DNA from 2 places in the Paenibacillus phoenicis genome. Region 2 is predicted to be linked to the other one. Evidence: predicted binding sites of a transcription regulator. Region 2 holds the regulator's gene; the other holds the start of a gene.
The links. The regulator CtsR, encoded in region 2, represses protease genes until heat stress. The targets are predictions, from matches to a motif close to ATGGTCAATAAAGGTCAAACA.
Positions count from the first base shown of each region.

Region 1: clpP (ATP-dependent Clp endopeptidase proteolytic subunit ClpP) is a predicted target of CtsR. The motif match lies at 3,578-3,598, and genes of this name have one in related genera.

Region 1 is NZ_JAYERP010000001.1:3,963,335-3,975,027, reverse strand. It holds gene U9M73_RS18900 (type 2 periplasmic-binding domain-containing protein) at 1-225, opposite strand, end outside; gene U9M73_RS18895 (carbohydrate ABC transporter permease) at 304-1,191, opposite strand; gene U9M73_RS18890 (ABC transporter permease) at 1,208-2,164, opposite strand; gene U9M73_RS18885 (LacI family DNA-binding transcriptional regulator) at 2,285-3,289, opposite strand; tRNA gene U9M73_RS18880 (tRNA-Arg) at 3,438-3,512, shown strand; gene clpP (ATP-dependent Clp endopeptidase proteolytic subunit ClpP) at 3,737-4,333, shown strand; gene ade (adenine deaminase) at 4,714-6,504, shown strand; gene U9M73_RS18865 (LacI family DNA-binding transcriptional regulator) at 6,588-7,598, opposite strand; gene uxaC (glucuronate isomerase) at 7,618-9,030, opposite strand; gene U9M73_RS18855 (DUF3298 and DUF4163 domain-containing protein) at 9,210-9,989, opposite strand; gene U9M73_RS18850 (ABC transporter substrate-binding protein) at 10,121-11,167, opposite strand; gene U9M73_RS18845 (ABC transporter permease) at 11,214-11,693, opposite strand, start outside.
Region 2 is NZ_JAYERP010000001.1:3,119,791-3,131,483, reverse strand. It holds rRNA gene U9M73_RS15010 (23S ribosomal RNA) at 1-760, shown strand, start outside; rRNA gene rrf (5S ribosomal RNA) at 900-1,016, shown strand; gene U9M73_RS15000 (CtsR family transcriptional regulator) at 1,773-2,231, shown strand; gene mcsA (protein-arginine kinase activator protein McsA) at 2,303-2,827, shown strand; gene mcsB (protein-arginine kinase McsB) at 2,840-3,898, shown strand; gene clpC (ATP-dependent protease ATP-binding subunit ClpC) at 3,932-6,376, shown strand; gene radA (DNA repair protein RadA) at 6,614-7,981, shown strand; gene disA (DNA integrity scanning diadenylate cyclase DisA) at 7,995-9,071, shown strand; gene pssA (CDP-diacylglycerol--serine O-phosphatidyltransferase) at 9,122-9,856, shown strand; gene U9M73_RS14965 (nucleoside triphosphate pyrophosphohydrolase family protein) at 9,980-10,375, opposite strand; gene U9M73_RS14960 (PIN/TRAM domain-containing protein) at 10,578-11,666, shown strand.

The DNA.
Region 1 (11,693 bases), 840 kb from region 2:
ATCGGCGTTCACGTACCAGGTCAGCTGGGTTGGCTCTTCTTTCTTGTCCAGCTTCCATGCCGGCGTGTTCGGGTCCAAGGTATACCGATCTTCCAAGGATACCTCTGTTGCGGCCTTCGAACCGCCGCCGGAGCCGCCGCAGCCGGTAACGATCAGCGCAGCGGTGAGCAGTGCAGCGCATGCGGTCATCCCTTTTCTTGCAAGACTTTTGTTCAACTTAAGCATTCGTTGTACCCTCCTTTTTTTGTAAGAAGCACAGCTAGTCCAACTCGCACATCAAGCCTAGCGTTTCATGCGGATGCGTTACTCCTTCACCGCCCCCAGCATCATGCCCGAGATGAAGTATCTTTGTAACAATGGATAAATCACAACAATCGGCAAAGTCGTAATCACAATTGTTGCGAGTTGAACTCCTTTGGTTGTCGTTTCAATGACGACGGAACCCGCGATGTTCTGCATCGATTGGGTCTGGGACTGTACGATGATTTCGTACAGCTTCATTTGCAGCGGGTACAGGTATTCATCTGTGATGTACAACTTGGTTGTCATAAAGTCATTCCACTGACTTACCCCGTTGAACAAAGCGATGGTAGCCAAGGCCGGCATCGATAACGGGATAAAGATCTTCAAGAAGATTCTCCAGTCGCCGGCACCGTCAATCTTGGCCGATTCCTCCAGGGAATCCGGCACATTGCGGAAGAAATTCATCAAGATCACGACATCGTAATAACTGAACAAAGCCGGAATGATATACACCCAGAAGCTGTTCAGCAGCCCCAGGGATTTAATCAGTAAGTACGTCGGGATCATACCGCCCGAGAAGAACATCGTAATGACGCCCATCGTCACGTACAGCTTGCGGCCGCGTACATTGTTCTTGCTGAGACCGTAGCCAATCATCGCGCAGAAGAAGACGTGGGTCACAACGCCGATGACTGTCTTGAGGACGGAGATCAGGAACGACTGCCAAATCGTATCGTCCCGAAACACCGCCTGGTAGTTCTCCAGAGAAAACTCTTTAGGCCAGAAGACAAACCCTCCTTCGGCAAGAGCTCGTCCCGAACTGAAGGAAGAAACGATGACATTCCAGAGTGGAATCACAATAATGATCGTAAATAAGATCAGGATCACAGCATTCGCCGTATCAAAGATTCTGCTGTCGAGATCCTGTTTGAGCACCTTTCGATTCATGGCTGCTGCTCCTTCCTTACAGGACAGATTGATTATCGTTGAGTTTGCTGGTCACCTTATTCGCCAGCACCAACAAAATGACCGATACAACCGAAACCCCAAGTCCGACGGCAGTCGCGTAGGAGAAGTCCCCTTGCGTCATCCCCATCCGGTATACGTAGGAGTTGATGACCTCGGCCTTTTCGCGGTTCTGAGAATTCATCAGCACCAAGGTCTGGTCCAGGTTGGAACCCAGCAGGCCGCTGATGGTCAGAATCAGGTTCAAGCTAATAATCATCCGCATGTTGGGCAGCGTGATGTTCCAAATTTGCCGGAGCCGGCTCGCCCCGTCGATCTTCGCGGCTTCATAATAAGTCGGGTCGATCTTGGCCATGATGGCGAGGTACAGGATCGTTCCCCAGCCCGCCTCTTTCCAAACATCCGACAGCACCGCGATCCACCAATACTTGCCCGGATCAAGCAGAATGTTCTGAGGCTTCGAGATCAAGCCCAAGTCCAGCAGCATCTGGTTGAACATCCCGGTGGTCGAGAACCAGGTGATGAGCATCCCGCCGAGCACGATCCAGGACAAAAAGTGCGGCAGGTACGAGATCGTCTGCACGATTTTTTTAAACCGGCCCATCCCGACCTCATAGATCATAATCGCGAGAATAATCGGGATCACAAAACCGATGGCCAGCTTCAGGAAGCTGATCCCCAGCGTATTCACCACGGATTCCCAGAAGTATTTGTCGGTGGCGATAATTTTGAAGTTGTCCAAACCTACCCATGGAGCGGAGCTTAACGTATCGATGACCGTATAATTTTTGAAAGCGATCGTAAGTCCGTAGATGGGAATGTAGCAAAAAATAATCATAAAAATGATGCCCGGCCAGATCATCGACTGGATTTCCCACTGCCTGCCGAAATCGATAAAGAACTGCTTCATTCTTAATCCCATCGGCTTTTTGGCTGACGCAGCTGACTTCGCCATTTTGCGCTCCTCTCTTTATCCCGTATGGATAAAAACGTTTTTATTTTCGTCAACAGAACCCCTGTAGTTAACCGCTTACATTTTCCGCTGAGCTCAAGATCAGCTTCGTCTCCGCTTCTCTTAGCTTAAACGAACATGACTTGAGCCTCGCACGATCAGTTCCCCGTCCAGCTTCTGCACCTTCCCCTGCTCCTGCTTCTTAATCATGTTCACCAGATGATTGACCGCCAAGATCCCTTGTCTGGCGATCGGATTGCGAACCGTGGTCAGGGGCGGCGTAAAATACTGGGCAATATCAATATCGTCAAACCCTACGACGCTGATGTCCCTTGGAACCTCGAGGCCGTACGAACGTAACGCTTTAATACAACCAATGGCGCTCAAATCGTTGCCGGCCAGAATCGCGTCCGGCACTTTGCCCGGATGCTTATGAATAAACGCCCGAATCGCATTGTAGGTACTCTCTTCCTCAAAATACCCCTGCACAATAAAATCCTCATCAATCGGCAGCTGATGCTCCCGCAAGGCCGCGAGATATCCCTCTTTCCGCTGTACGCTGTCGTACATCGTATCAACGCCGGAAATGTAGGCGATTTTCTTATGGCCCAGGCTGATCAGGTATTTGGTCGCTTCATAAGCGGACGCATACGAATTAAAAATCACGGTCCCCATCGTTTCCTTCTGAATCACCCGATCCAGAAATACCGCCTTGATCTTGTCCTTCTCCATCATCGCGATATCTTGGTCATCGACCCGCAATTCTTCGTAGATGATCACGCCATCCACCCGGCGGCCCATGATATTGCTGATAATCGTTTGCTTATCGGCGGTAACCATGACATGCAAACCGTATCCCAGCCGCTCGCTCTCGCGCGCCATCGACTCCACCAAAATGTAAAAATAAGGTCCGGATACACTCGTCGTAAAAAAACCAAGCATATTCGTCTTCTTCGACTTGAGCTGCTTCCCGTTTAAGTTCGGTACGTAATTGAGCTGCTTGGCGACCTTCAGCACATGGGATTTGGTCTCCGGATTCAACACATCCACATCGTTGAGCGCGTTGGATACCGTAGAGATGGAAACCCCTGCTGCTTTGGCTACATCCTTAATGGTGACTTTCCCCATCCCTGATTACACCCTTGTCTATAAAAACGTTTTTATATATTCCTCAAGTTATCATAGAAACGCTTTCATGACAATCCCTATTTTATTTGGATCTACACCTTGCGTTTTGAGACAAAATGTCATATAATCTATTTTGTTCGCTAAATTTGCGCCCGTGGTCCAATGGATATGACGTAGGCCTCCGGAGCCTGAGATCGAGGTTCGATTCCTCGCGGGCGCGCCATATCGCCATATATTGCACATTCAAAGTCCTGTGACACAAGTCTTCTGGACTTTTTTATTACCTTGAGTTTGACTTTCTTTGACTTTCTCAAATAAATTGTTTATGATGAGATTAATCCCCATCATTTCCGTCAATTCTTAGATTGATGGAAACGATGAATCCCAAACCATTCCATTCGACGGGGCGTTCCAGTTGAACAGCCTAAATTTAAGGAGGTTTTATCGGTGAGTTATATTCCTATGGTCGTAGAACAAAGCAACCGCGGCGAACGCGCTTATGACATTTATTCCCGTCTGCTCAAAGACCGGATTATTTTCCTGGGCTCCCAGGTAAACGATGTTGTTGCCAACTCCATCATTGCCCAGATGCTGTTTCTGGACGCGGAAGATCCAACCAAGGACATCCACCTATACATTAACAGCCCTGGCGGTTCCATTACGGCCGGCATGGCGATTTATGATACGATGCAATTTATCAAGGCGGACGTCTCCACGATTTGCGTTGGGCTGGCCGCTTCGATGGGCGCCTTCCTGTTGAACGCAGGTGCGCCGGGGAAACGTTATGCGCTGCCAAACAGCGAAATCATGATCCATCAACCGCTCGGCGGAGCGGAAGGTCAAGCGACGGACATCGAGATCCGCGCCCGCCGTATCCTCAAGATGCGCGATAAACTGAACCGAATCCTCTCGGAACGCACCGGCCAACCGCTGGAACGGATCGAGAAGGACACCGACCGCGACTACTTCATGAGCGCGGCAGAAGCGAAGGAATACGGCTTGATCGACCAAGTCATCGAGAAAGTGAATCCGGCCAAAGCTTAAGGCTATACAGAAAAGGCTGCTCTTCGAACAGAAAGTGCTGTTCGAGGAGCGGCCTTTCTTGTTATATTTATCTTTAAATAACTTAACGAGAGAGTTCAAAAGGTCAGAATAGCAAGCTACAGGCACACACCTCGAGATAGCCCTTCTGCTCTAACGCTGATGAGAAGCGCTATGTTGGCAAAATTGGCGTGCCCGCGGCTCTAACGACGCTGAGAAGCACTATTTCGACGCAAGTGCTTATTTTCAGGCGGATATTTGGTAAATAAGCATTCTGGCAAGCGTTATACTTTCAACATCGTGATTTTGGCGGGTATAAGGTCGGTGGTAAGCGTTAGAAGGATGACTTTTTGAACGACTTTTTTAAAGGAGCGAACCGGGAGATGGAACAAAGAAAAAAATTGTATGAAGTAAGCCGTACGTTGGCGGATGTCGCCATGGGCAAAGCCAAAGCCGATTTGGTGGTTAAGGGCGGCACCTTAGTCAACGTCTATACCGGAGAGCTGCTGCCGAATACGGACGTCGCGGTTGCCGAAGGGCGTATCGCCTTCGTAGGGGACGCCGCGCACACGATCGGCGAGAACACCGTTGTGATCGATGCGGCAGGCCGCCACATCGTTCCCGGGCTCCTGGACGGGCATATGCACGTGGAGAGCACCATGCTGTCGGTGGCTGAGTTCGCCAAGGCTGCGCTTCCCAAAGGAACGACCGGTATTTTTATGGACCCGCATGAAATCGCCAACGTGTTTGGAGCGGAGGGCGTGCGCTGGATGCATGAGGAGGGCCAAGGATTGCCGCTTAAGGTGTATACTACATTCCCTTCCTGTGTACCGGCCACCGATCATTTGGAGGATGCCGGAGCGTCGCTGGACACCCGCGATATCGCCGACGGGATGACCTGGGACGGCGTCGAGGGGCTGGGCGAGGTCATGAACTTCCCCGGCGTCGTATACGGAGACCCGAAAATGCTCGGCGAAATCCAAGCCACAATGGAAGCAGGCAAAACCGTCACCGGACATTTTCCGAGTGACGACGAGCGCATGCTTCAGGCCTACCTGGCCTCGGGTGTGACTTCCTGTCATGAGACCGTAACCCGGGAGCAAGGGCTCGCCAAGCTGCGCCTCGGGATGCACCTGATGATCCGCGAGGGCTCAGCATGGCATGACGTCAAGGAAGTGATCAAGGTGGTCACCGAAGATAAGGTGAATACCTCGAACATTATGCTCGTCACCGACGATGTGTATCCGCAAACCTTGATTGAGCAAGGCCACATGAACCATGTCGTGCGCCGGGCGATTGAAGAGGGCGTCGATCAGGTTACCGCGATCCAGATGGGAACCATCAATACGGCGCGGTACTTCAAGGTCGACGGCGACGTGGGCGGCATTGCGCCGGGCAAATGCGCGGACCTGCTGCTGATCGGCGACCTGCGGCGGATGGAGCCGTCGACCGTGATCGCCGACGGCAAGGTCGCCTACGACGCCGGGCAGCTCCGCGTCCCGTTCCCGGCGTACCCGTACCCGGCGCAGGCGCGCGCTTCGGTGAAATTGGCGCGTCCGCTGACCGCCGACGATTTCCTCTACCGCAGCGCCAGCGCCAAGACGGAAACGACGATCCACGTCGTCGACGTGATCGAGAACAGCGCCCGCACGGCGAAGGGAACGGCAACCGTTCCGGTTGACGGGAAGGGAGTCGTGCGTCCGGCCGTCGAGCAGGACATCGCCACACTGGCCTGCATCGACCGCCACCGCGGTTCCGGCGAGCTGTCCCTCGCCTTCGCGCGCGGCTTTGGACTCAAGCAGGGGGCTGTAGCCTCTACCGTTGCGCATGACAGTCACAATCTCATCGTCATGGGTACGAATCCCGAGGACATGGCGTTTGCTGCGAATGAGCTGGCGAAGCTGGGCGGCGGCATGATCGCTGTCCTGGATGGCCAAGTGCTCGCCGCCGTGCCGATGGCCATCGCCGGTCTGATGTCCGACCAGCCGCTGGAGACGGTGGTCGCCCAGGTGAAAGAGCTCGAAGCCGCCTGGAAGCAGCTCGGCTGCCAACTGAACGCGCCGTTCATGACGTTTTCTCTGATTGCCTTGCCGGTCATTCCGGAGCTGCGTATCACCAACCGCGGTCTAGCGGACGTGAACGAGTTCAAGCTCGTGCCCGTGGAAGTCGGTTAAGCCGCATGCATGTAAATAACCCGCCGAGAAAGTGAACCCTTTCTGGCGGGTTTTGTTTTACTCCATACCGGAGTCGCTCGCACCTACAAATGAGGGTGCAGCTCTTCCACCGACTCACGCCGAACCAGCTTCGTATCCAGCAGAACTAGCTCCCCGCCGGCCGGCGGCCCCTCGATCAGCTCGAGGATTTTGCGCGCGCCCATCCGGCTGAGTTGCTCAATGGGCCGCTTCACCGTTGTCAGCGGCGGATTCGTATAGTGCGAGAAGCCGATGTCGTCAAAGCCAACGACCGAGACGTCCGCCGGAATCCGCAATCCCGCCTCCGCCGCGGCCTTCATCGCACCGATGGCCATGTCGTCGTTGCAGCAGAACACCGCAGTTGGCCGCTCCGGCAGCGCCAGCAACCGGTGCATCGCCAGATAACCGCTCTCCACGTCGTAGCGGCCCTCGACGAGCCATTCCTCCCTTACCGCCAGGCCAGCATCCTTCATGGCTCGCAAATACCCTTCCTTGCGCTCCTGCGTCGACTTGTAGCCGGCGATCCCCTCCACCAGGCCAATGCGTGTATGCCCACGGCCCGCCAAGTATTGCGTCAACTCGTAAGCTCCTGCCCGGTCATTGGACACGAAATTAACGATGGTCGAGTCACCCGCATTCCGGTTCAGCACGACCAAAGGAATCCCCTGCTCTCGCACATGGCGAATAAACGTGTCGTCACGCTCACTTTGGCTCATGAGCAGAATGCCGTCGAACCGTCGCCGATGGATCGAGCTAAAGTCCTCAAAATCGTCGATCCCCCGCAGAAACAAGTTGTACTGGACACCAACCTCCTGACTCACACCGCGGATGGCCTCTGCCAGGAAACTGGAGGACGTCCCTTGAACCATACTCGTAAAAAACAATCCAATCGTATGCGAACGCTGCAGCACCAAACTTTTGGCGTTATAGTTCGGCACGTAGTTCAGCTGCTCAGCGATCTCCATAATCTTGCGTTTGGTCTCCTCTTTAATCAGCGGGCTGTTGTTCAGCGCCCGGGAAACCGTCATATGCGAGACATTCGCCAGCTTGGCGATGTCTTTGATCGTAGCGGACATACAGCAGCGTCAATCCTTTCTATGCCTCGGGAAAAGCAAAATACCGCTTGGCATTGCCATAGCAAATATCCGTCACGATCCGGCCCAGCAGATCATAGTCCTCCGGCGCCTCGCCGCGCTCCACCCAATCGCCAAGCACGTCGCATAAGAGGCGGCGGAAATATTCGTGCCGCGTATACGACAGGAAGCTGCGGGAGTCCGTCAGCATCCCGATGAACTGCGACAACACGCCAAAATTGGCTAGCGTGTGCATTTGCTGGATCATGCCGTCTTTGTTGTCATTAAACCACCAAGCGGTGCCAAATTGAATTTTACCAGGTACGCCGCCGCCCTGGAAGCTGCCCATCATGCTGGCGAGCGCCCAATAATCGTTAGGGTTCAGTGAATACAGGATCGTCTTTGGCAGCCCGCCGTCCTGCTCGATCGCGTCCAGCAACCGGGCCAGCGCTTCGGCCAGAGGCCCGTCGTTAATCGCATCATAACCCGTATCCGGACCCAGCCGTTGAAACATGGCCGTATTCGTGTTCCGTAACGCATGAATATGCAGCTGCATCGCCCAGCCGCGGGCAGCGTATTCCTTGCCCAGGAACACCATCGTATACGATTTGTATTTCCGTTCCTCCTCCGGCGTTACCGAACCTTGGCTCAGCGCCTTCGCGAAGATCACCTCCACTTCCTCCAGCGTCGCTTTCTCGTATTCCAGTGTATCCAGCGCGTGGTCAGATACGCGGCCGCCGATCTCATGGAAGAAGTCGATCCGTTCTCTTAACGCATCCAATAGCGCCCCATAATTCTGAATCGGCTTCCCAGCCGCCGCCTCCAGCTTTGCCAGCCAAGGCTTAAACGTGGCACGATTGATCTCCAGGAACTTGTCTGGGCGGAAGCTGGGCAGCACCACCGTATCGAAGCCTTCCAGTTTCTTGATCTTCAAATGGTACTCCAGCGAATCCGCCGGGTCATCGGTTGTGCAGACCACTGTCACCTTCGATTTCGTAATCAAGTCCCGCGCGCCAAAGCCTTCACTTTGCAGCTGGGCATTCGCTTGTTCCCAGATGACCGGCGCAGTCTCCTCATTCAGCAGCTCGTCAATCCCAAAAAACCGCTGCAGCTCCAGGTGCGTCCAATGGTACAGCGGATTCCCCAGCAGCTGCGGCACTACCTTCGCCCAGGCGAGAAACTTGTCGTAATCGTCCGCCCCACCGGTGATCAGTTCCTCGTCGATGCCGCAGGCCCGCATCACCCGCCATTTGTAATGGTCGCCGCCCAGCCAAGCCTCGGTTAAGTTGCGGAACGTCTTATTTTCGTAGATCTCCTGCGGGCTTAAATGGCAGTGATAATCGATGATCGGCAGTTCCTTCGCGTATTGATGATACAACTTCTCCGCCGTCTCGCTGTTCAGCAGAAAGTTTTCCCCTAAAAATTTCTTCGCCATTTCCCATTCTCCCTTCATTTAGTTCAACTCATTGTTAACGTTAACATTAGTATGCTGCTTAATATTGTAAACGTTTTATCGAAAAACGCAAGAGAGAATATGGGCCCTTGACCGATTAAAAAAGCCCCCTCAGCCACGAATGCAGCCGAGAGGGCGTTTAACATTGATTCGATAAAGCTTCAGCGTGTTTTGAAATCAAACGGATTCGTTCCCGGCGGCAGCAGCTGGCTAAACGGGAAATAAAATTCCGGGAAACCAAACACATAAGGCAAGTATTCGTACAGTTGGAAAAAGATCGTCACGCCCTCATCCTTCACATAATATGACGGATTCGAGCCGATCGTTTTGAAGTTACCGAAGTAACCTTCCGTTTCCTGCAGCTTCTTAGCGATTTCCGGATCGACGATGCTGCGGTAATTCGGGTTTGACCGGAGCAGCTCGTCCAGCGTCAGCAGCTTTCCGTTATCCAGCCGGAATGTTAAGCCGTCGCGTACGGTAATCCCATGCGCACCGCCGGTGTAGGAGTACCAGTCCTGATAGAGGCTGAGCCCCCCGTCGCGGTTGTACGTCACTTTGTAAGTACCGACATACTCATAGGGGTTCCCACTTTGTGTCGACGGTTGTCCCGCCTTCGCTTCCTTCAGCGCATTAGCCACAAATTTTTCCGCCTTGTTCTTGAACAGCTTATTGATCTTCTTCTGCACCGACTTGTGCTTTAATCCGCTCAGCTGTGGATAGTCGACTTTAATCGACGCTTCCGGAATCTTCTTCTCGATCGTATGGTTCGTGATTTTGACGCCTTGCCGCTCCTGCACAAGCGCCGAGCCTGCCTCATTCGCCTTCCCGCTGATCTCGACTGGAGACTGCGGCGCAGCTTCGGCCGGAACAACGGCTAAGCCGGATATCATCAAGCCTGCGGTCATCAGCGAAGTGATCATTTCTACCGTGTTACGCTTCACTTGTTATCGCCACCCTCTATCGGTTAATACCTAAATTATGACCCGGGTGGCAAAAATTCATGTACGCAAAAACGCCAGCACGCCTTCCCTCAAGGAAAGCGCCTGGCGCTATTGTAAAATGTAAGCCGATATTACTCACGGCCGCTCTTCAATTCAGTCCAGTACCGGTCGTACAGCTGCAGCTTATCGCCTACGTCACCCAGCCATTCGGTACGGGACAACTCATCCTCTGACAGGTTAATCATCTTGTCGTTCCGGTATTCTTCGCTGTGGAACTCCGCTGCTTTCACATTCGGATCGCTGTATCCGATCGCTTCGTAGTTCTTCGCGCTAATCTCCGGATCGAGCATGAAGTTGATAAACTTCTCGGCCAGCTCTTTATGCTTCGAATCCTTCGGAATCGCATAGTTATCCGACCAGATCGTGCCGCCTTCCTTAGGTACTACATAAGCGACATCCGGATTGTCTTGGGCAATGTAGGAAGCGTCACCCGACCATACGGTGGCGATCCAGCCTTCTTCTTGAATCATTTTTTGCTTGATGTTGTCGGTATCGAAAGCCAGCACACTTGGCAGCAGCTTCTTCAAATCCTCCACAGCCGTCGTGATTTCACCTTCGTCGGTGGAGCTGTTGGAATAGCCGTTCTTTTTCAAGGCCATACCAATTACTTCGCGGTTATCGTCCAGCAAAATGACCTTGCCCTTGTATTCCGGATTCCACAGGTCCTCCCAGCTGTCGATCTCGTCTTTCACGTATTTCTTGTTATACGCAATCCCCGTAACCCCCGAAGTGTATACGATCGAGTATTTGTTCCCCGGATCGTAGGAAGGGTTTTTATACGCGTCAGACACGTTCGCAAAGTTCGGAATGTTGTTCATATCCAGCGGTGCCAGCAGATCCTGCTTGATCATCGTAGCCACCATGTAATCGGACGGTTGAATCAAATCGTAACCGCCGCCGCCCGCCTTAATTTTAGCCAGCAGATCCTCATTGTTGGCAAACACGTCATAATTGATTTTTACGTCAAACTCTTTCTCGAACTGCTCCAGCACTTCCTCGTCAAAGTTATCCGCCCAGCTGTAAATGTTGAGCGTCTCTTTCGACGATCCGCAACCCGACAATAGTCCGGCAACCAACATCCCTGCCAGTACGAGACCGGCCCATCTCTTTTTGTTCAATTCCCAATCTCCCTTCGATTTCGTCTTATGGAATATCAAAATTCGTCTAAAACGGCAGCAATGATTGTTTCTTCTGGCCCTTGCCGCGATTCAGCACAAATTGCGCCAGGAAGATCAAAGCGACCGTCACCAGTATCAAAATCGTACACAGCGCGTTAATTTCCGGGGAAATACCCCGTTTGACCTGCCCATAGATATAAATCGGCAATGTGGTCGAATTTGGCCCGCTAACAAAGAAGCTGACCATGAAATCGTCCAGCGACAGCGTAAACGCGATCAAGGCCCCGGAGATAATGCCCGGAGCAATCTGCGGCAACGTCACGTATCGGAAGGTTTGCCACGAGCTCGCCCCCAAATCCTGCGCTGCCTCCTCCAGTTGTCCCCCCATGCCGGAAAGACGCGTAGTCACGACAACGTAGACGTAGGACAAACTAAAGGTGATATGGGCAATAATAATCGTTATTTTACCCAGCGGCATATGGAGCTGATTAAACAGTACCAGCAACGACAAGCCCATGATGATATC
Region 2 (11,693 bases):
GGAAGCCGGAGCGCCAGCTTCGGTGGAGGCGCCGTTGGGATACCACCCTGATCGTATCTAGGTTCTAACCTGGTGCCGTGATCCGGTACGGGGACAGTGTCAGGTGGGCAGTTTGACTGGGGCGGTCGCCTCCTAAAGAGTAACGGAGGCGCCCCAAGGTTCCCTCAGAATGGTTGGAAATCATTCGAAGAGTGCAAAGGCAGAAGGGAGCTTGACTGCGAGACTGACAAGTCGAGCAGGGACGAAAGTCGGGCTTAGTGATCCGGTGGTACCGCATGGAAGGGCCATCGCTCAACGGATAAAAGCTACCCTGGGGATAACAGGCTTATCTCCCCCAAGAGTCCACATCGACGGGGAGGTTTGGCACCTCGATGTCGGCTCATCGCATCCTGGGGCTGAAGTAGGTCCCAAGGGTTGGGCTGTTCGCCCATTAAAGCGGTACGCGAGCTGGGTTCAGAACGTCGTGAGACAGTTCGGTCCCTATCTGTCGTGGGCGTAGGAAATTTGAGAGGAGCTGTCCTTAGTACGAGAGGACCGGGATGGACGCACCGCTGGTGTACCAGTTGTTCCGCCAGGAGCACAGCTGGGTAGCTAAGTGCGGACGGGATAAGCGCTGAAAGCATCTAAGCGTGAAGCCCCCCTCAAGATGAGATTTCCCCGTATGTAAGACCCCTTGAAGACGACAAGGTTGATAGGCCTGAGGTGGAAGTGCCGTAAGGCATGGAGCTGACAGGTACTAATCGGTCGAGGGCTTATCCAAAAAATAAAATGCAAATCTAGTTTCGTATCCAGTTTTCAAGGATTAAACCTTGAACCGATTTTTAGCTGCACGCCTTTTATAAGGTTTGATCTTTTGCTGAAGCGGAAAGCGCGGAAGTAAAAGCAGCGCAAAAATCATGTTTGGTGGCAATGGCGGAGGGGTTCCACTCGTTCCCATCCCGAACACGACCGTTAAGCCCTCCAGCGCCGATGGTACTTGGACCGAAGGGTCCTGGGAGAGTAGGACGCTGCCAAGCAAAGAAGAAAGAGCACTGCCGATGATCCGGTGGTGCTCTTTTTGTGTTTGACTTGTGCTTGCCCCGAGCTGGAAACCTGCAAAAGTACAGTTTTTTTCGGAGAAATCTCGATTTCTCGGTCAAAGCCTGCAAAAGTGCAGTTATTTTTCTCGATTTAGGTCAATTCGAGCAAATCGGCCCCAAAAGCCTGCACTTTTGCAGGCATTCCAGGCAAAACGGCCACTCCCCCGCAAAATAACTGTATTTTTGCAGGAATCGCCTGAAGATGAAGGACACGCTGTGCTAAAGGCACCAACTGGGCTGTGTTCTCATACGCTTTAGCACGAATATTTTGTAATCGTAAAGTCCACACTGGAACTGAAACTGTAGCCCCTCTTGGCAAATCATCAAATTATGGTATAATGTTTATAAAGTCAAAGAAAGTCAAAGTCAACAGAACAGAACCGGATCACAGTGCGCCCTATAGGTGATTACCTGCATCCGGTGCGATGCTCTTAGGCCATGACAGCGTCCGTTCTTGATGATGCGATGTGCCTCGCGGGCCATGACCAATTCGACGCGACAAGCATCTTATGTCATAGCAAGCGGCCAGCATCCGTTCTTGACGATGATATGTGCTTCTAAGGCCATGATCACAAGCAACCGTTCTTAATGATTGCGATGTGCCTCTAGGCCGAGACGCGCATCCGTTCTTGACGACTTAATGGTGTCAAACCGCAACATGAGATACACGTATGGAATAATGGAGGATGAGTGATGCGTAATATCTCCGATATTATCGAAAAATATCTCAAGAGTATTTTGCATGAAAGTCCTGAGGGGATTATAGAGATTCAACGTAACGAACTTGCCGACCAATTTTCCTGCGTGCCGTCGCAAATAAACTATGTCATCAGCACCCGTTTTACTCTGGAGAAAGGGTACCTGGTCGAGAGCAAGCGCGGCGGTGGCGGTTATGTTCGGATTCGGCGCCTTCAACTGCCGGGACCATCATCGCTGCACACCCACTTGCATGAAACGATTGGGGAAGAGATCGGGCAATCTGCGGCGGAAGGATTGATTTATCGCCTGGAGGAAGCCCGTATTTTGACCCCTCGGGAGGCCGCAATGATGCGCTCGGCGATATCCCGCGATGTGCTGGCAGTGAAACTGCCGTATCGCGACCAGATCCGGGCAAGAATGATGCGAGCGATGTTAATCTCATTGTTGAGTTAACAGCATGATGTAACACAAATACAGGTTTAAGGATCTGCTGTCTTAGTCTATCCCGTAAGGAGGGACGTGCGATGCAATGCCAAGAATGCGGCAAACGCCCGGCAACCTTGCATTTTACGAAAATCGTGAATGGTGAGAAGACGGAGTTTCACTTCTGTGAAACCTGCGCCAGGGAAAAAGGGGAGCTGATTCCCGGCACCTCGGGCGGCTTTTCGATTCATAACCTGCTGTCGGGCTTCCTTGATTTAGGCCCGGCGACCAAAGGTCAGATTTCCGGGCACAGCACACCAGAACATCTGCGCTGCGAAGAATGCGGTATGACGTATTCCCAGTTCAGCAAAATCGGGCGTTTTGGGTGCAGTTCTTGTTACAAATATTTTAATGATCGTCTGGATCCGCTGTTTAAGAAGGTCCACGGCAATACCGTTCATGTCGGGAAGGTGCCGAAACGGATCGGCGGTCATATTCAAGTAAAACGTAAGCTCGATGATCTTCGCCGTGAGCTGCAATACCGGATCCTCCAAGAGGAGTTCGAGGTGGCAGCAGCGCTGCGGGACCAAATTCGCGAGCTTGAGAAGAACTTATCTGCAGAGTAGGAGGGATGTAGGGTGACCAATCTCCGATTTACCGAACAGCCGCTGAGCGAATGGATGAGCCGCAAAGGGAAAGAGTCCGATATCGTTATGAGCAGCCGGGTACGGATCGCCCGCAACATCCTGCACCATCCCTTCCCGATGTTGGCCACCAACACGCAATCGGAAGAGGTGCTGAAGCTTCTGCAGGGGGTTCTAAGCGATAAAGCACTCCAGGCTCACGGCAAGCTATACCCGGTGCTTCTTGCAGACTTGGATGAATTGGATAAACGAGTACTGGTTGAGAAGCATTTGATCAGTCCGAACCTGGCGAATGACTCCAGAAATGGAGCGGTCTTCATCAGCGAAGATGAGAGCCTGAGCATTATGGTGAACGAAGAGGATCATTTGCGCATCCAGTGTTTATATCCGGGGCTCCAGGTCCAAGAGGCTTGGGAAAAAGCGACGGCAATCGACGACATTTTCGAATCCCATGTGGATTATGCCTTCGACGACCGGCGCGGATACTTAACCAGCTGTCCGACGAATGTAGGAACCGGACTTCGTGCTTCGGTCATGATGCATTTGCCGGCACTGGTGCTGACGCAGCAGATCGGGCGGATTTTATCTGCGGTATCGCAGGTCGGCTTAACTGTTCGCGGGATCTACGGCGAAGGCAGCGAAGCGATGGGTAACTTGTTTCAAATCTCAAATCAGATTACACTAGGACAAAGCGAAGCTGAGATCATCGAAAATTTATACGGCGTGGTTCTGCAGATCATTCAGCATGAGAAGACGGCGCGTGAGAAGCTGATCAGCGAATCGCGGCTGCGCATGATGGACCGGGTGATGCGCTCCTACGGGATTTTGTCCCAGGCGTACATCATCGACTCGAAGGAAGCCGCCCAGCGGCTGTCGGATGTCCGGCTCGGCGTTGACTTAGGGTTAATCGAAGGCGTATCAACTCAAGCGCTAAATGAATTGAACGTCATGACGCAGCCCGGTTTTTTGCAGAAGAAATTTAGCAGCAGCATGTCCCCGGGGGAACGGGATATGTACCGCGCCAAACTCATTCGGGAACGAATGGGAAAATAACGGGTAGTACCAACTATGGAGGTGTAGGAGAAGATGATGTTTGGAAGATTTACGGAGCGTGCGCAGAAGGTGTTGGCACTAGCTCAAGAAGAAGCCGTAAGACTCGGACATAACAATATCGGTACAGAACACGTACTGCTCGGCCTGATCCGTGAAGGCGAAGGCATCGCCGCCAAGGCACTGATCGGATTGGGTCTGGGACTTGAGAAAATACAGGATGAAGTGGAAACGCTGATCGGCCGCGGACAAGAGCAACCGACCAATATCGCTTATACACCGCGTGCCAAGAAAGTGATCGAGCTGTCCATGGATGAAGCGCGTAAACTCGGCCATACGTATGTTGGGACAGAGCATATTTTGCTCGGCCTGATTCGTGAAGGGGAAGGCGTAGCGGCCCGCGTCCTGAACAACCTTGGCATCAGCTTGAACAAAGCGCGCCAGCAAGTGCTGCAGCTACTGGGCAGCAGTGAGGCCGTATCCAGCCATCACGGCACCCCAACGAACGTGAATACCCCAACGTTGGACAGCTTGGCCCGCGACTTGACAGCTGCGGCTAAAGAGGGCAATTTGGATCCGGTGATCGGCCGCAGCAAAGAAATCGAACGGGTGATCCAGGTGTTGAGCCGCCGGACGAAGAACAATCCGGTGCTGATCGGGGAACCCGGCGTCGGGAAAACAGCCATCGCTGAAGGTCTCGCGCAAAAGATCATCAACAACGAAATTCCGGAGACGCTGCGTGACAAACGCGTCATGACGTTGGATATGGGCTCCGTCGTTGCGGGGACGAAATACCGCGGTGAGTTTGAGGACCGCTTGAAAAAGATCATGGACGAAATTCGCCAAGCCGGGAATATCATCCTCTTTATCGACGAGCTGCATACGCTGATTGGAGCGGGCGGTGCAGAAGGCGCGATCGACGCTTCGAACATCTTGAAGCCGGCGCTGGCTCGCGGCGAGCTGCAATGCATCGGCGCAACCACGCTGGATGAATACCGGAAATATATTGAAAAAGACGCCGCGCTGGAACGTCGTTTCCAACCGATCACGGTGGATCAGCCGTCGGTCGAAGAAGCGATCCAAATCCTGCACGGGCTGCGTGATCGCTATGAAGCGCACCATCGCGTGAAAATCACCGACGAGGCGATCGAGCAAGCGGTCAAATTGTCCGACCGTTACATCCAAGACCGCTTCCTGCCGGACAAAGCGATCGACCTGATCGACGAGGCGGGGTCTAAAGTAAGGCTCAACTCGTACACGGTACCGCCGAATCTGAAACAGCTGGAAAGCCGCCTGGAGGACATCCGCAAGGAGAAAGACGCGGCGGTGCAAAGCCAGGAATTCGAGAAAGCGGCGGCGCTTCGTGATACAGAACAGAAGATTCGCGAAGAGCTCGACACGACGAAGAACCAATGGAAAGAAAAACAAGGACGCACCGATTCCGAAGTTACGCCGGAGGATATCGCCCAAGTCGTTGCCAGCTGGACGGGAATTCCGGTTAACAAGCTGAAGGAAGAGGAAACCGAACGCTTGCTCAATATGGAGAAAATCCTGCATGAGCGTGTCATCGGGCAAGAGGAAGCCGTGAAGGCGGTCAGCCGGGCGATCCGCCGGGCACGTGCAGGACTCAAGGATCCGAAGCGTCCGATGGGCTCCTTTATCTTCCTGGGTCCAACCGGGGTAGGTAAAACCGAGCTGGCTCGCGCACTTGCCGAAGCGATGTTTGGCGACGAGAACGCCGTGATCCGGATCGACATGTCCGAGTACATGGAGAAACACTCCACAGCCCGTCTCGTTGGCGCACCTCCAGGATATGTCGGATATGAAGAAGGCGGCCAGCTGACCGAGAAAGTGCGCCGCAAACCGTATTCCGTTGTCCTGCTGGACGAAATCGAGAAGGCGCATCCGGAAGTGTTTAATATTCTGCTGCAAGTGCTGGAAGACGGCCGGTTGACCGACTCCAAGGGCCGTGTGGTCGATTTCCGCAACACGCTGATCATCCTGACCTCGAATGTTGGTGCCGAAGCGATCAAACGCAATACGCGGCTCGGTTTCACCGCGGTTCAAGATGCGGGTGCGGATTACGACAACATGAAGGACAAAGTGATGGAAGAGCTGAAGAAGAGCTTCCGTCCGGAGTTCCTGAACCGGATCGACGAAATTATCGTCTTCCATTCGCTCGAGGAAGCGCATATCGGTCAAATCGTCACACTGATGTCCGAAGAACTGCGTAAACGCCTGCGCGAATACGATGTCGACTTTACGCTGACTGATCGGGCGAAGGCGTTCCTGGCGAAGGTGGGCTACGATCCTGCGTATGGCGCACGTCCGCTCCGCCGGGCAATTCAGAAGCATATCGAAGACCGCCTGTCCGAAGAACTGCTGACCGGCAACGTGAAGAAAGGCGACTCGTTGACGATTGACGAAGAAAATGGTGAACTGAAGGTCGAACGTACGGGAACGTTCATCAAAAATGCGTAACTTGTGTAAAAAAATGTAGTTAAATTCTACAAATCCGTAACGTTAAAGCCGATGAAATAAGTGAAAGGCAGCTTCCAAAGCGATGCTTTGGGGCTGCCTTTTTTAAATCCTGCCGCCATGGCGGCCGTGGTCTCATAGCTTTCGATCAAAGCGAAAGGGTGGTAAAATTTTAGTAACCCTAACGATACGGTGTCTGCTAAGTCTGTAAAATATTGCAGAGGCGAGAAGGAGAGATAAATGGTTAAAGTAAAACATAAGTTTTTTTGCTCCGATTGCGGTTATGAATCGCCCAAATGGTATGGAAAATGCCCGGGCTGCGGCGCTTGGAACTCCATGGTAGAAGAAGTGGAGAAACCCGTCAAAACGCAGGGAATGACTTCCGGGATTTTTCATGCGAAAGAAAAGCCGGAATCGATCATAAATATAGAGAGCGGCAAAGAACCGCGAATTCAAACGGGCATCGGGGAATTAAACCGGGTGCTTGGCGGCGGTGTCGTGCCGGGCTCGCTGGTCCTGGTTGGGGGAGATCCCGGTATCGGGAAATCGACCCTGTTGCTGCAGACCTCGCATGAAATGGCGCGCAGCGGCCTGAGAGTCTTGTATATCTCAGGGGAGGAATCCGTCCGCCAGACGAAGTTACGGGCGGAACGGTTGGGAACCTTGTCTGCGGAACTGTTCGTCTTGTGCGAAAGCAGCATGGACGGGATCGAAGAAGCGATCGAACAGGTCAAACCGAATTTCCTGGTGATCGATTCGATCCAGACGGTTTACTTGCCGGAGGTTACCAGCGCTCCCGGAAGTGTATCACAGGTGCGGGAATGTACTGCAAGGTTTATGCGGATTGCCAAAGGGCAAGGCATTGCCACGGTGCTGGTCGGTCACGTGACCAAGGAAGGGGCGATCGCAGGACCGCGTCTGCTGGAGCATATGGTCGATTGCGTGTTGTATTTCGAAGGCGAACGGCATCATTCCTATCGGCTGCTTCGGGCCGTGAAGAACCGCTTTGGTTCGACTAACGAAATTGGCATTTTTGAAATGAACGAATCCGGCCTGGCGGAGGTGGCAAATCCGTCGGAGCTGTTTCTATCCGAACGGCCGCTCGGCGTGGCGGGCTCCACTGTCGTTGCCAGCATGGAGGGGACGCGCCCGATGCTGGTCGAGCTGCAGGCCTTGATTTCAGCCACCCATTTTCCTTCGCCAAGACGGATGGCCACGGGGGTAGACTATCAGCGGATGAACCTGATTATCGCCGTCCTTGAGAAGCGAATGGGGATGTTCCTGCAAAATCAGGACGCTTACGTCAACCTGGCCGGCGGGGTGAAGCTGGATGAACCGGCGGTCGATCTGGCCATCGCGGTAAGTGTAGCTTCAAGCTTCCGCGACATCCCAACGAAGCCGTATGACGTGTTCTTTGGAGAAGTTGGTTTGACCGGCGAAGTGCGGGCAGTTTCCCGGGCGGAGCAACGCGTGAAGGAAGCGGCCAAGCTGGGCTTTAAACGAGTCATTTTGCCGGAGAAGAGCATGAAAGGGTGGAAAGGTCCGCAAGGGATCCAATTAATAGGTGTAAATACCGTTGCAGATGCGCTAGCTGTTGCGTTAGATTAGGGGGCATTAGATGATGAAGGAAACTACCCATGCAGAGAAAATGAACGAATTGCTGAAACTTGTCGCACCGGGAACGGCTTTTCGTGACGGACTCGAAAACGTGTTACGGGCCAAAACCGGTGGTCTGATTGTTGTTGGTTACAGCCCGGAGGTCATGGAAGTCGTTGAGGGCGGCTTCTCCATCAACTGTGATTTCTCGCCGAACTATCTCTATGAGCTGGCCAAAATGGACGGAGCCATTATCCTTAGCGAAGACTTGAAGCGAATCCTGTATGCCAATACTCAACTTATCCCCGACTCCTCGATCGCTTCCTCGGAGACAGGGATCCGGCACCGTACGGCCGAACGGGTGGCCAAACAGACCGGCAAGCTGGTCGTCTCCATCTCCCAGCGCCGGAACATTATCACGCTGTATCAAGGGGGATTACGGTATGCCCTGAAGGAAATCGGCGTGATCCTGACCAAGGCGAACCAAGCGATTCAGACGTTGGAGAAGTACCGCTCCGTTCTGAATCAAGCCTTAACGAACCTGACGGCCTCCGAATTTGAGGAGCTTGTATCCTTGCCAGAGGTGATCAACGTCATTCAACGGGTGGAAATGGTCATCCGGATCAAGATGGAGATCAAACGGTTCATCAACGAATTGGGGACCGAGGGACGTCTGATCAGCATGCAGATGGAGGAACTGGTCAGCAACATGGAGGAAGAGGCTTGGCTGCTGTATAAAGACTATGCCAAAGAAGACTCCGACGAAGCGATCCGAGAAATTATTATGGGGCTGAAACGCTCCACCGACGATGAGCTGCTGGATGATAACCATATCACGAAGCTCTTGGGTTATCCTTCTTCCGCCGCGACTTCGGAGGAGTTGATCTCACCGCGGGGATATCGCGTGTTGAATAAAATTCCCCGTTTGCCCAATGTCATTATTCACAATCTGGTCGAACGGTTTGGCCGCTTACCAAATGTGATGATGGCCAGCATCGAGGAGCTGGATGAAGTCGACGGGATCGGCGAGGTGCGGGCACGCTCCATCAAAGAGGGGCTCAAACGCTTGCAGGAACAGGTGTTCATTGACAGACAAATCTAAATCACCTATCATCAATGAATGGTTCAGGAATATCTACTCGAGGTGAAGAGATGATTACAAAATCCCTTCCGAACCTTTTTACATTAGGTAACTTGGTTCTCGGAATGCTGGCGATTTTGCTGGCAATGGAAGGCCGATTTAGCTTGGCCGCCATTATGGTAATTGTCGCTATGCTGCTCGATGGTTTAGACGGACGGGTCGCCCGTGCGCTGAACGCTCAAAGCGAGTTCGGCAAAGAGCTCGATTCTTTATCGGATCTGATATCATTTGGTTTGGCTCCAGCACTGATTATGTACATGATTTCTTTTCACAGCCTTCCTTCCGGCGTCGCTTGGGCAGTCACGATCATCTTCCCGATGTGCGGGGCGTTGCGGCTGGCCCGGTTTAACGTTCAGAAGGGGGCTCCGGGCTATTTCATCGGGTTGCCGATTCCGGCTGCAGGCGGGGTTCTGGCAACACTGTCGCTGTTTTACCGGGAAATTTCGGCACCATACTTTGTGGTATCCATGATTCTGTTATCGTATTTGATGATTAGCACGGTAAGATATCCGAATTTCAAAAAGATCGGCTTACCAAAGAGAACCATCCTGTATACGCCGCTGGTTGTGATTTTTGCGGTGGTGATCGCCGTCGTATTTCCGGATCAGACAGCCAAGTTGATTTTTATCCCATTGGTCATTTACGCGGCATACGGTCTTCGGCAGAACATCAACCGGCTGCTTCGCCGCAAACATCAGGACGATGAAGACAATGATGCTCAAGAAGCGTATCGTCCCAAACGATGAGAACAACCAAACAACCCCACCAATAAGAAAAAAGGCATGGATCTCCCGCGGGCGGAAAGGATCGATGCCTTTTTGATTTCCTCTTACGATGCATTTTCCCCATTACCTAAGTACAAGATACGCTTACGATAAGTTAAAAAAACCCAGCGTGGCGCATTTTTGCGATTCGCGCTCCACGATCTCTTCCATGTTAATATCCAGCAAATTGCAAAGGGCGGACATATAGAAAAGGTTGCGTCCAAGCTCATTAGTAATGACATCCCGGCAATTTTCGCACAGCTCACCATGGACGTGCTTGGCGATTGTTTCTTTCGCTTGCTGCAAATTCATGCCTGGCTCGAAGTCTTGTTTGGTGGCGTGCAGCTCGATGCAACCGCATTCGGTTACGGATTTGGTCACGGAACGGACGGCAGCGGCGTTGGTTTGTCCCATCTTTGACAAGACATCCAACAGGCTGCGGTGACGGAGCAACAGTTCAGAAACTTGGTCTTGAAAAGACTGTAGGCTTGGTGCGCTCATTTTCCATCCACCTCAATATTATGAATTGAATTCATTATATTCCACCTTTTCCTTCAAGATCAACCTGAAATCCCATCGTTATGGGGTGCATTTGGATTTTCGTTGGTACTTTTTTGGAAAAAAGTGAGGGTCCAGGATTAGGTGCTCTGAAATTGGTTCATACTGGCTAAAGAAGATACTTATTCAGGAGGTGAAGAGAGACGTGCTGAAAAAATACTCGATGATTCTAGCTGGTTTATGCGGGGCCTGGTTCGGTTATACGACCGGCGGCTTGTCCGGTGTGTTACCGGGGGCTGCGAGCGACTGGTTTCGCGAAATGAACCCGATCGCAGCTAATTTGATCTGGGCTGCGGCTGGTGCGCTACTGTTCTTGTTCCTGTTCTCTATGGCTGCAGACGTCGTTTCTTCCAAAGTAAAAACATGGATTGCCGCTTTAACGCGGATCCCGATGAATGAAATGGCTGCCGGTGCGGCCGGTTTGACTGCGGGACTTCTTCTTTCCTTAATGGTCTACCCCCTGCTGTCCTGGCTCGGCACGCTGGAGAGCATGGCGCAATTCGCGGTATCGGCGCTGTTTGGCTACATTGGGCTCTACGTTGGGCTGGCGAAGAAGGAAGAGCTGTCCTCGCTTTGGAAGTCCGGTAAATGGGGGGCTCCCGCTCCGGAAGAGGAGCGCTGGGCAGAGGAACACAAAATTTTGGATACGAGCGTGATTATCGACGGACGAATTGCCGACATCTGTAAAACCGGCTTTATCGAAGGAACGATTGTCATTCCGGAGTTCGTACTGGAGGAGCTTCAGCATATCGCCGATTCCTCGGACTTGCTCAAGCGAAACCGCGGGCGGCGGGGGCTGGATATCCTGAACAAAATCCAGAAAGAGCTGGATGTTAAGGTTATGATTTATGAAGGGGATTTCGAGGAAATCTCCGAGGTGGACAGCAAGCTCGTCAAACTGGCCAAGGTCCTGCAGGGGAAGGTCGTGACGAACGATTTTAACTTGAACAAGGTGTGCGAGCTGCAGGGCGTATCTGTGCTGAACATCAACGATTTGGCCAATGCGGTCAAACCGGTCGTGCTGCCTGGTGAAGAAATTATGGTTCAGGTGATCAAGGACGGCAAGGAGCATGGACAAGGGGTCGCTTACTTGGATGACGGGACGATGATCGTCGTCGAAGGCGGACGCGACTACATTGGCACCATTACGGAGGTGCTGGTGACCAGTGTGCTGCAGACCTCGGCGGGACGAATGATTTTTGCCAAACCAAAACTGTTGGAAAAAGCCCAGTAATTCGGTATGATGGAATTAACTGCGCTG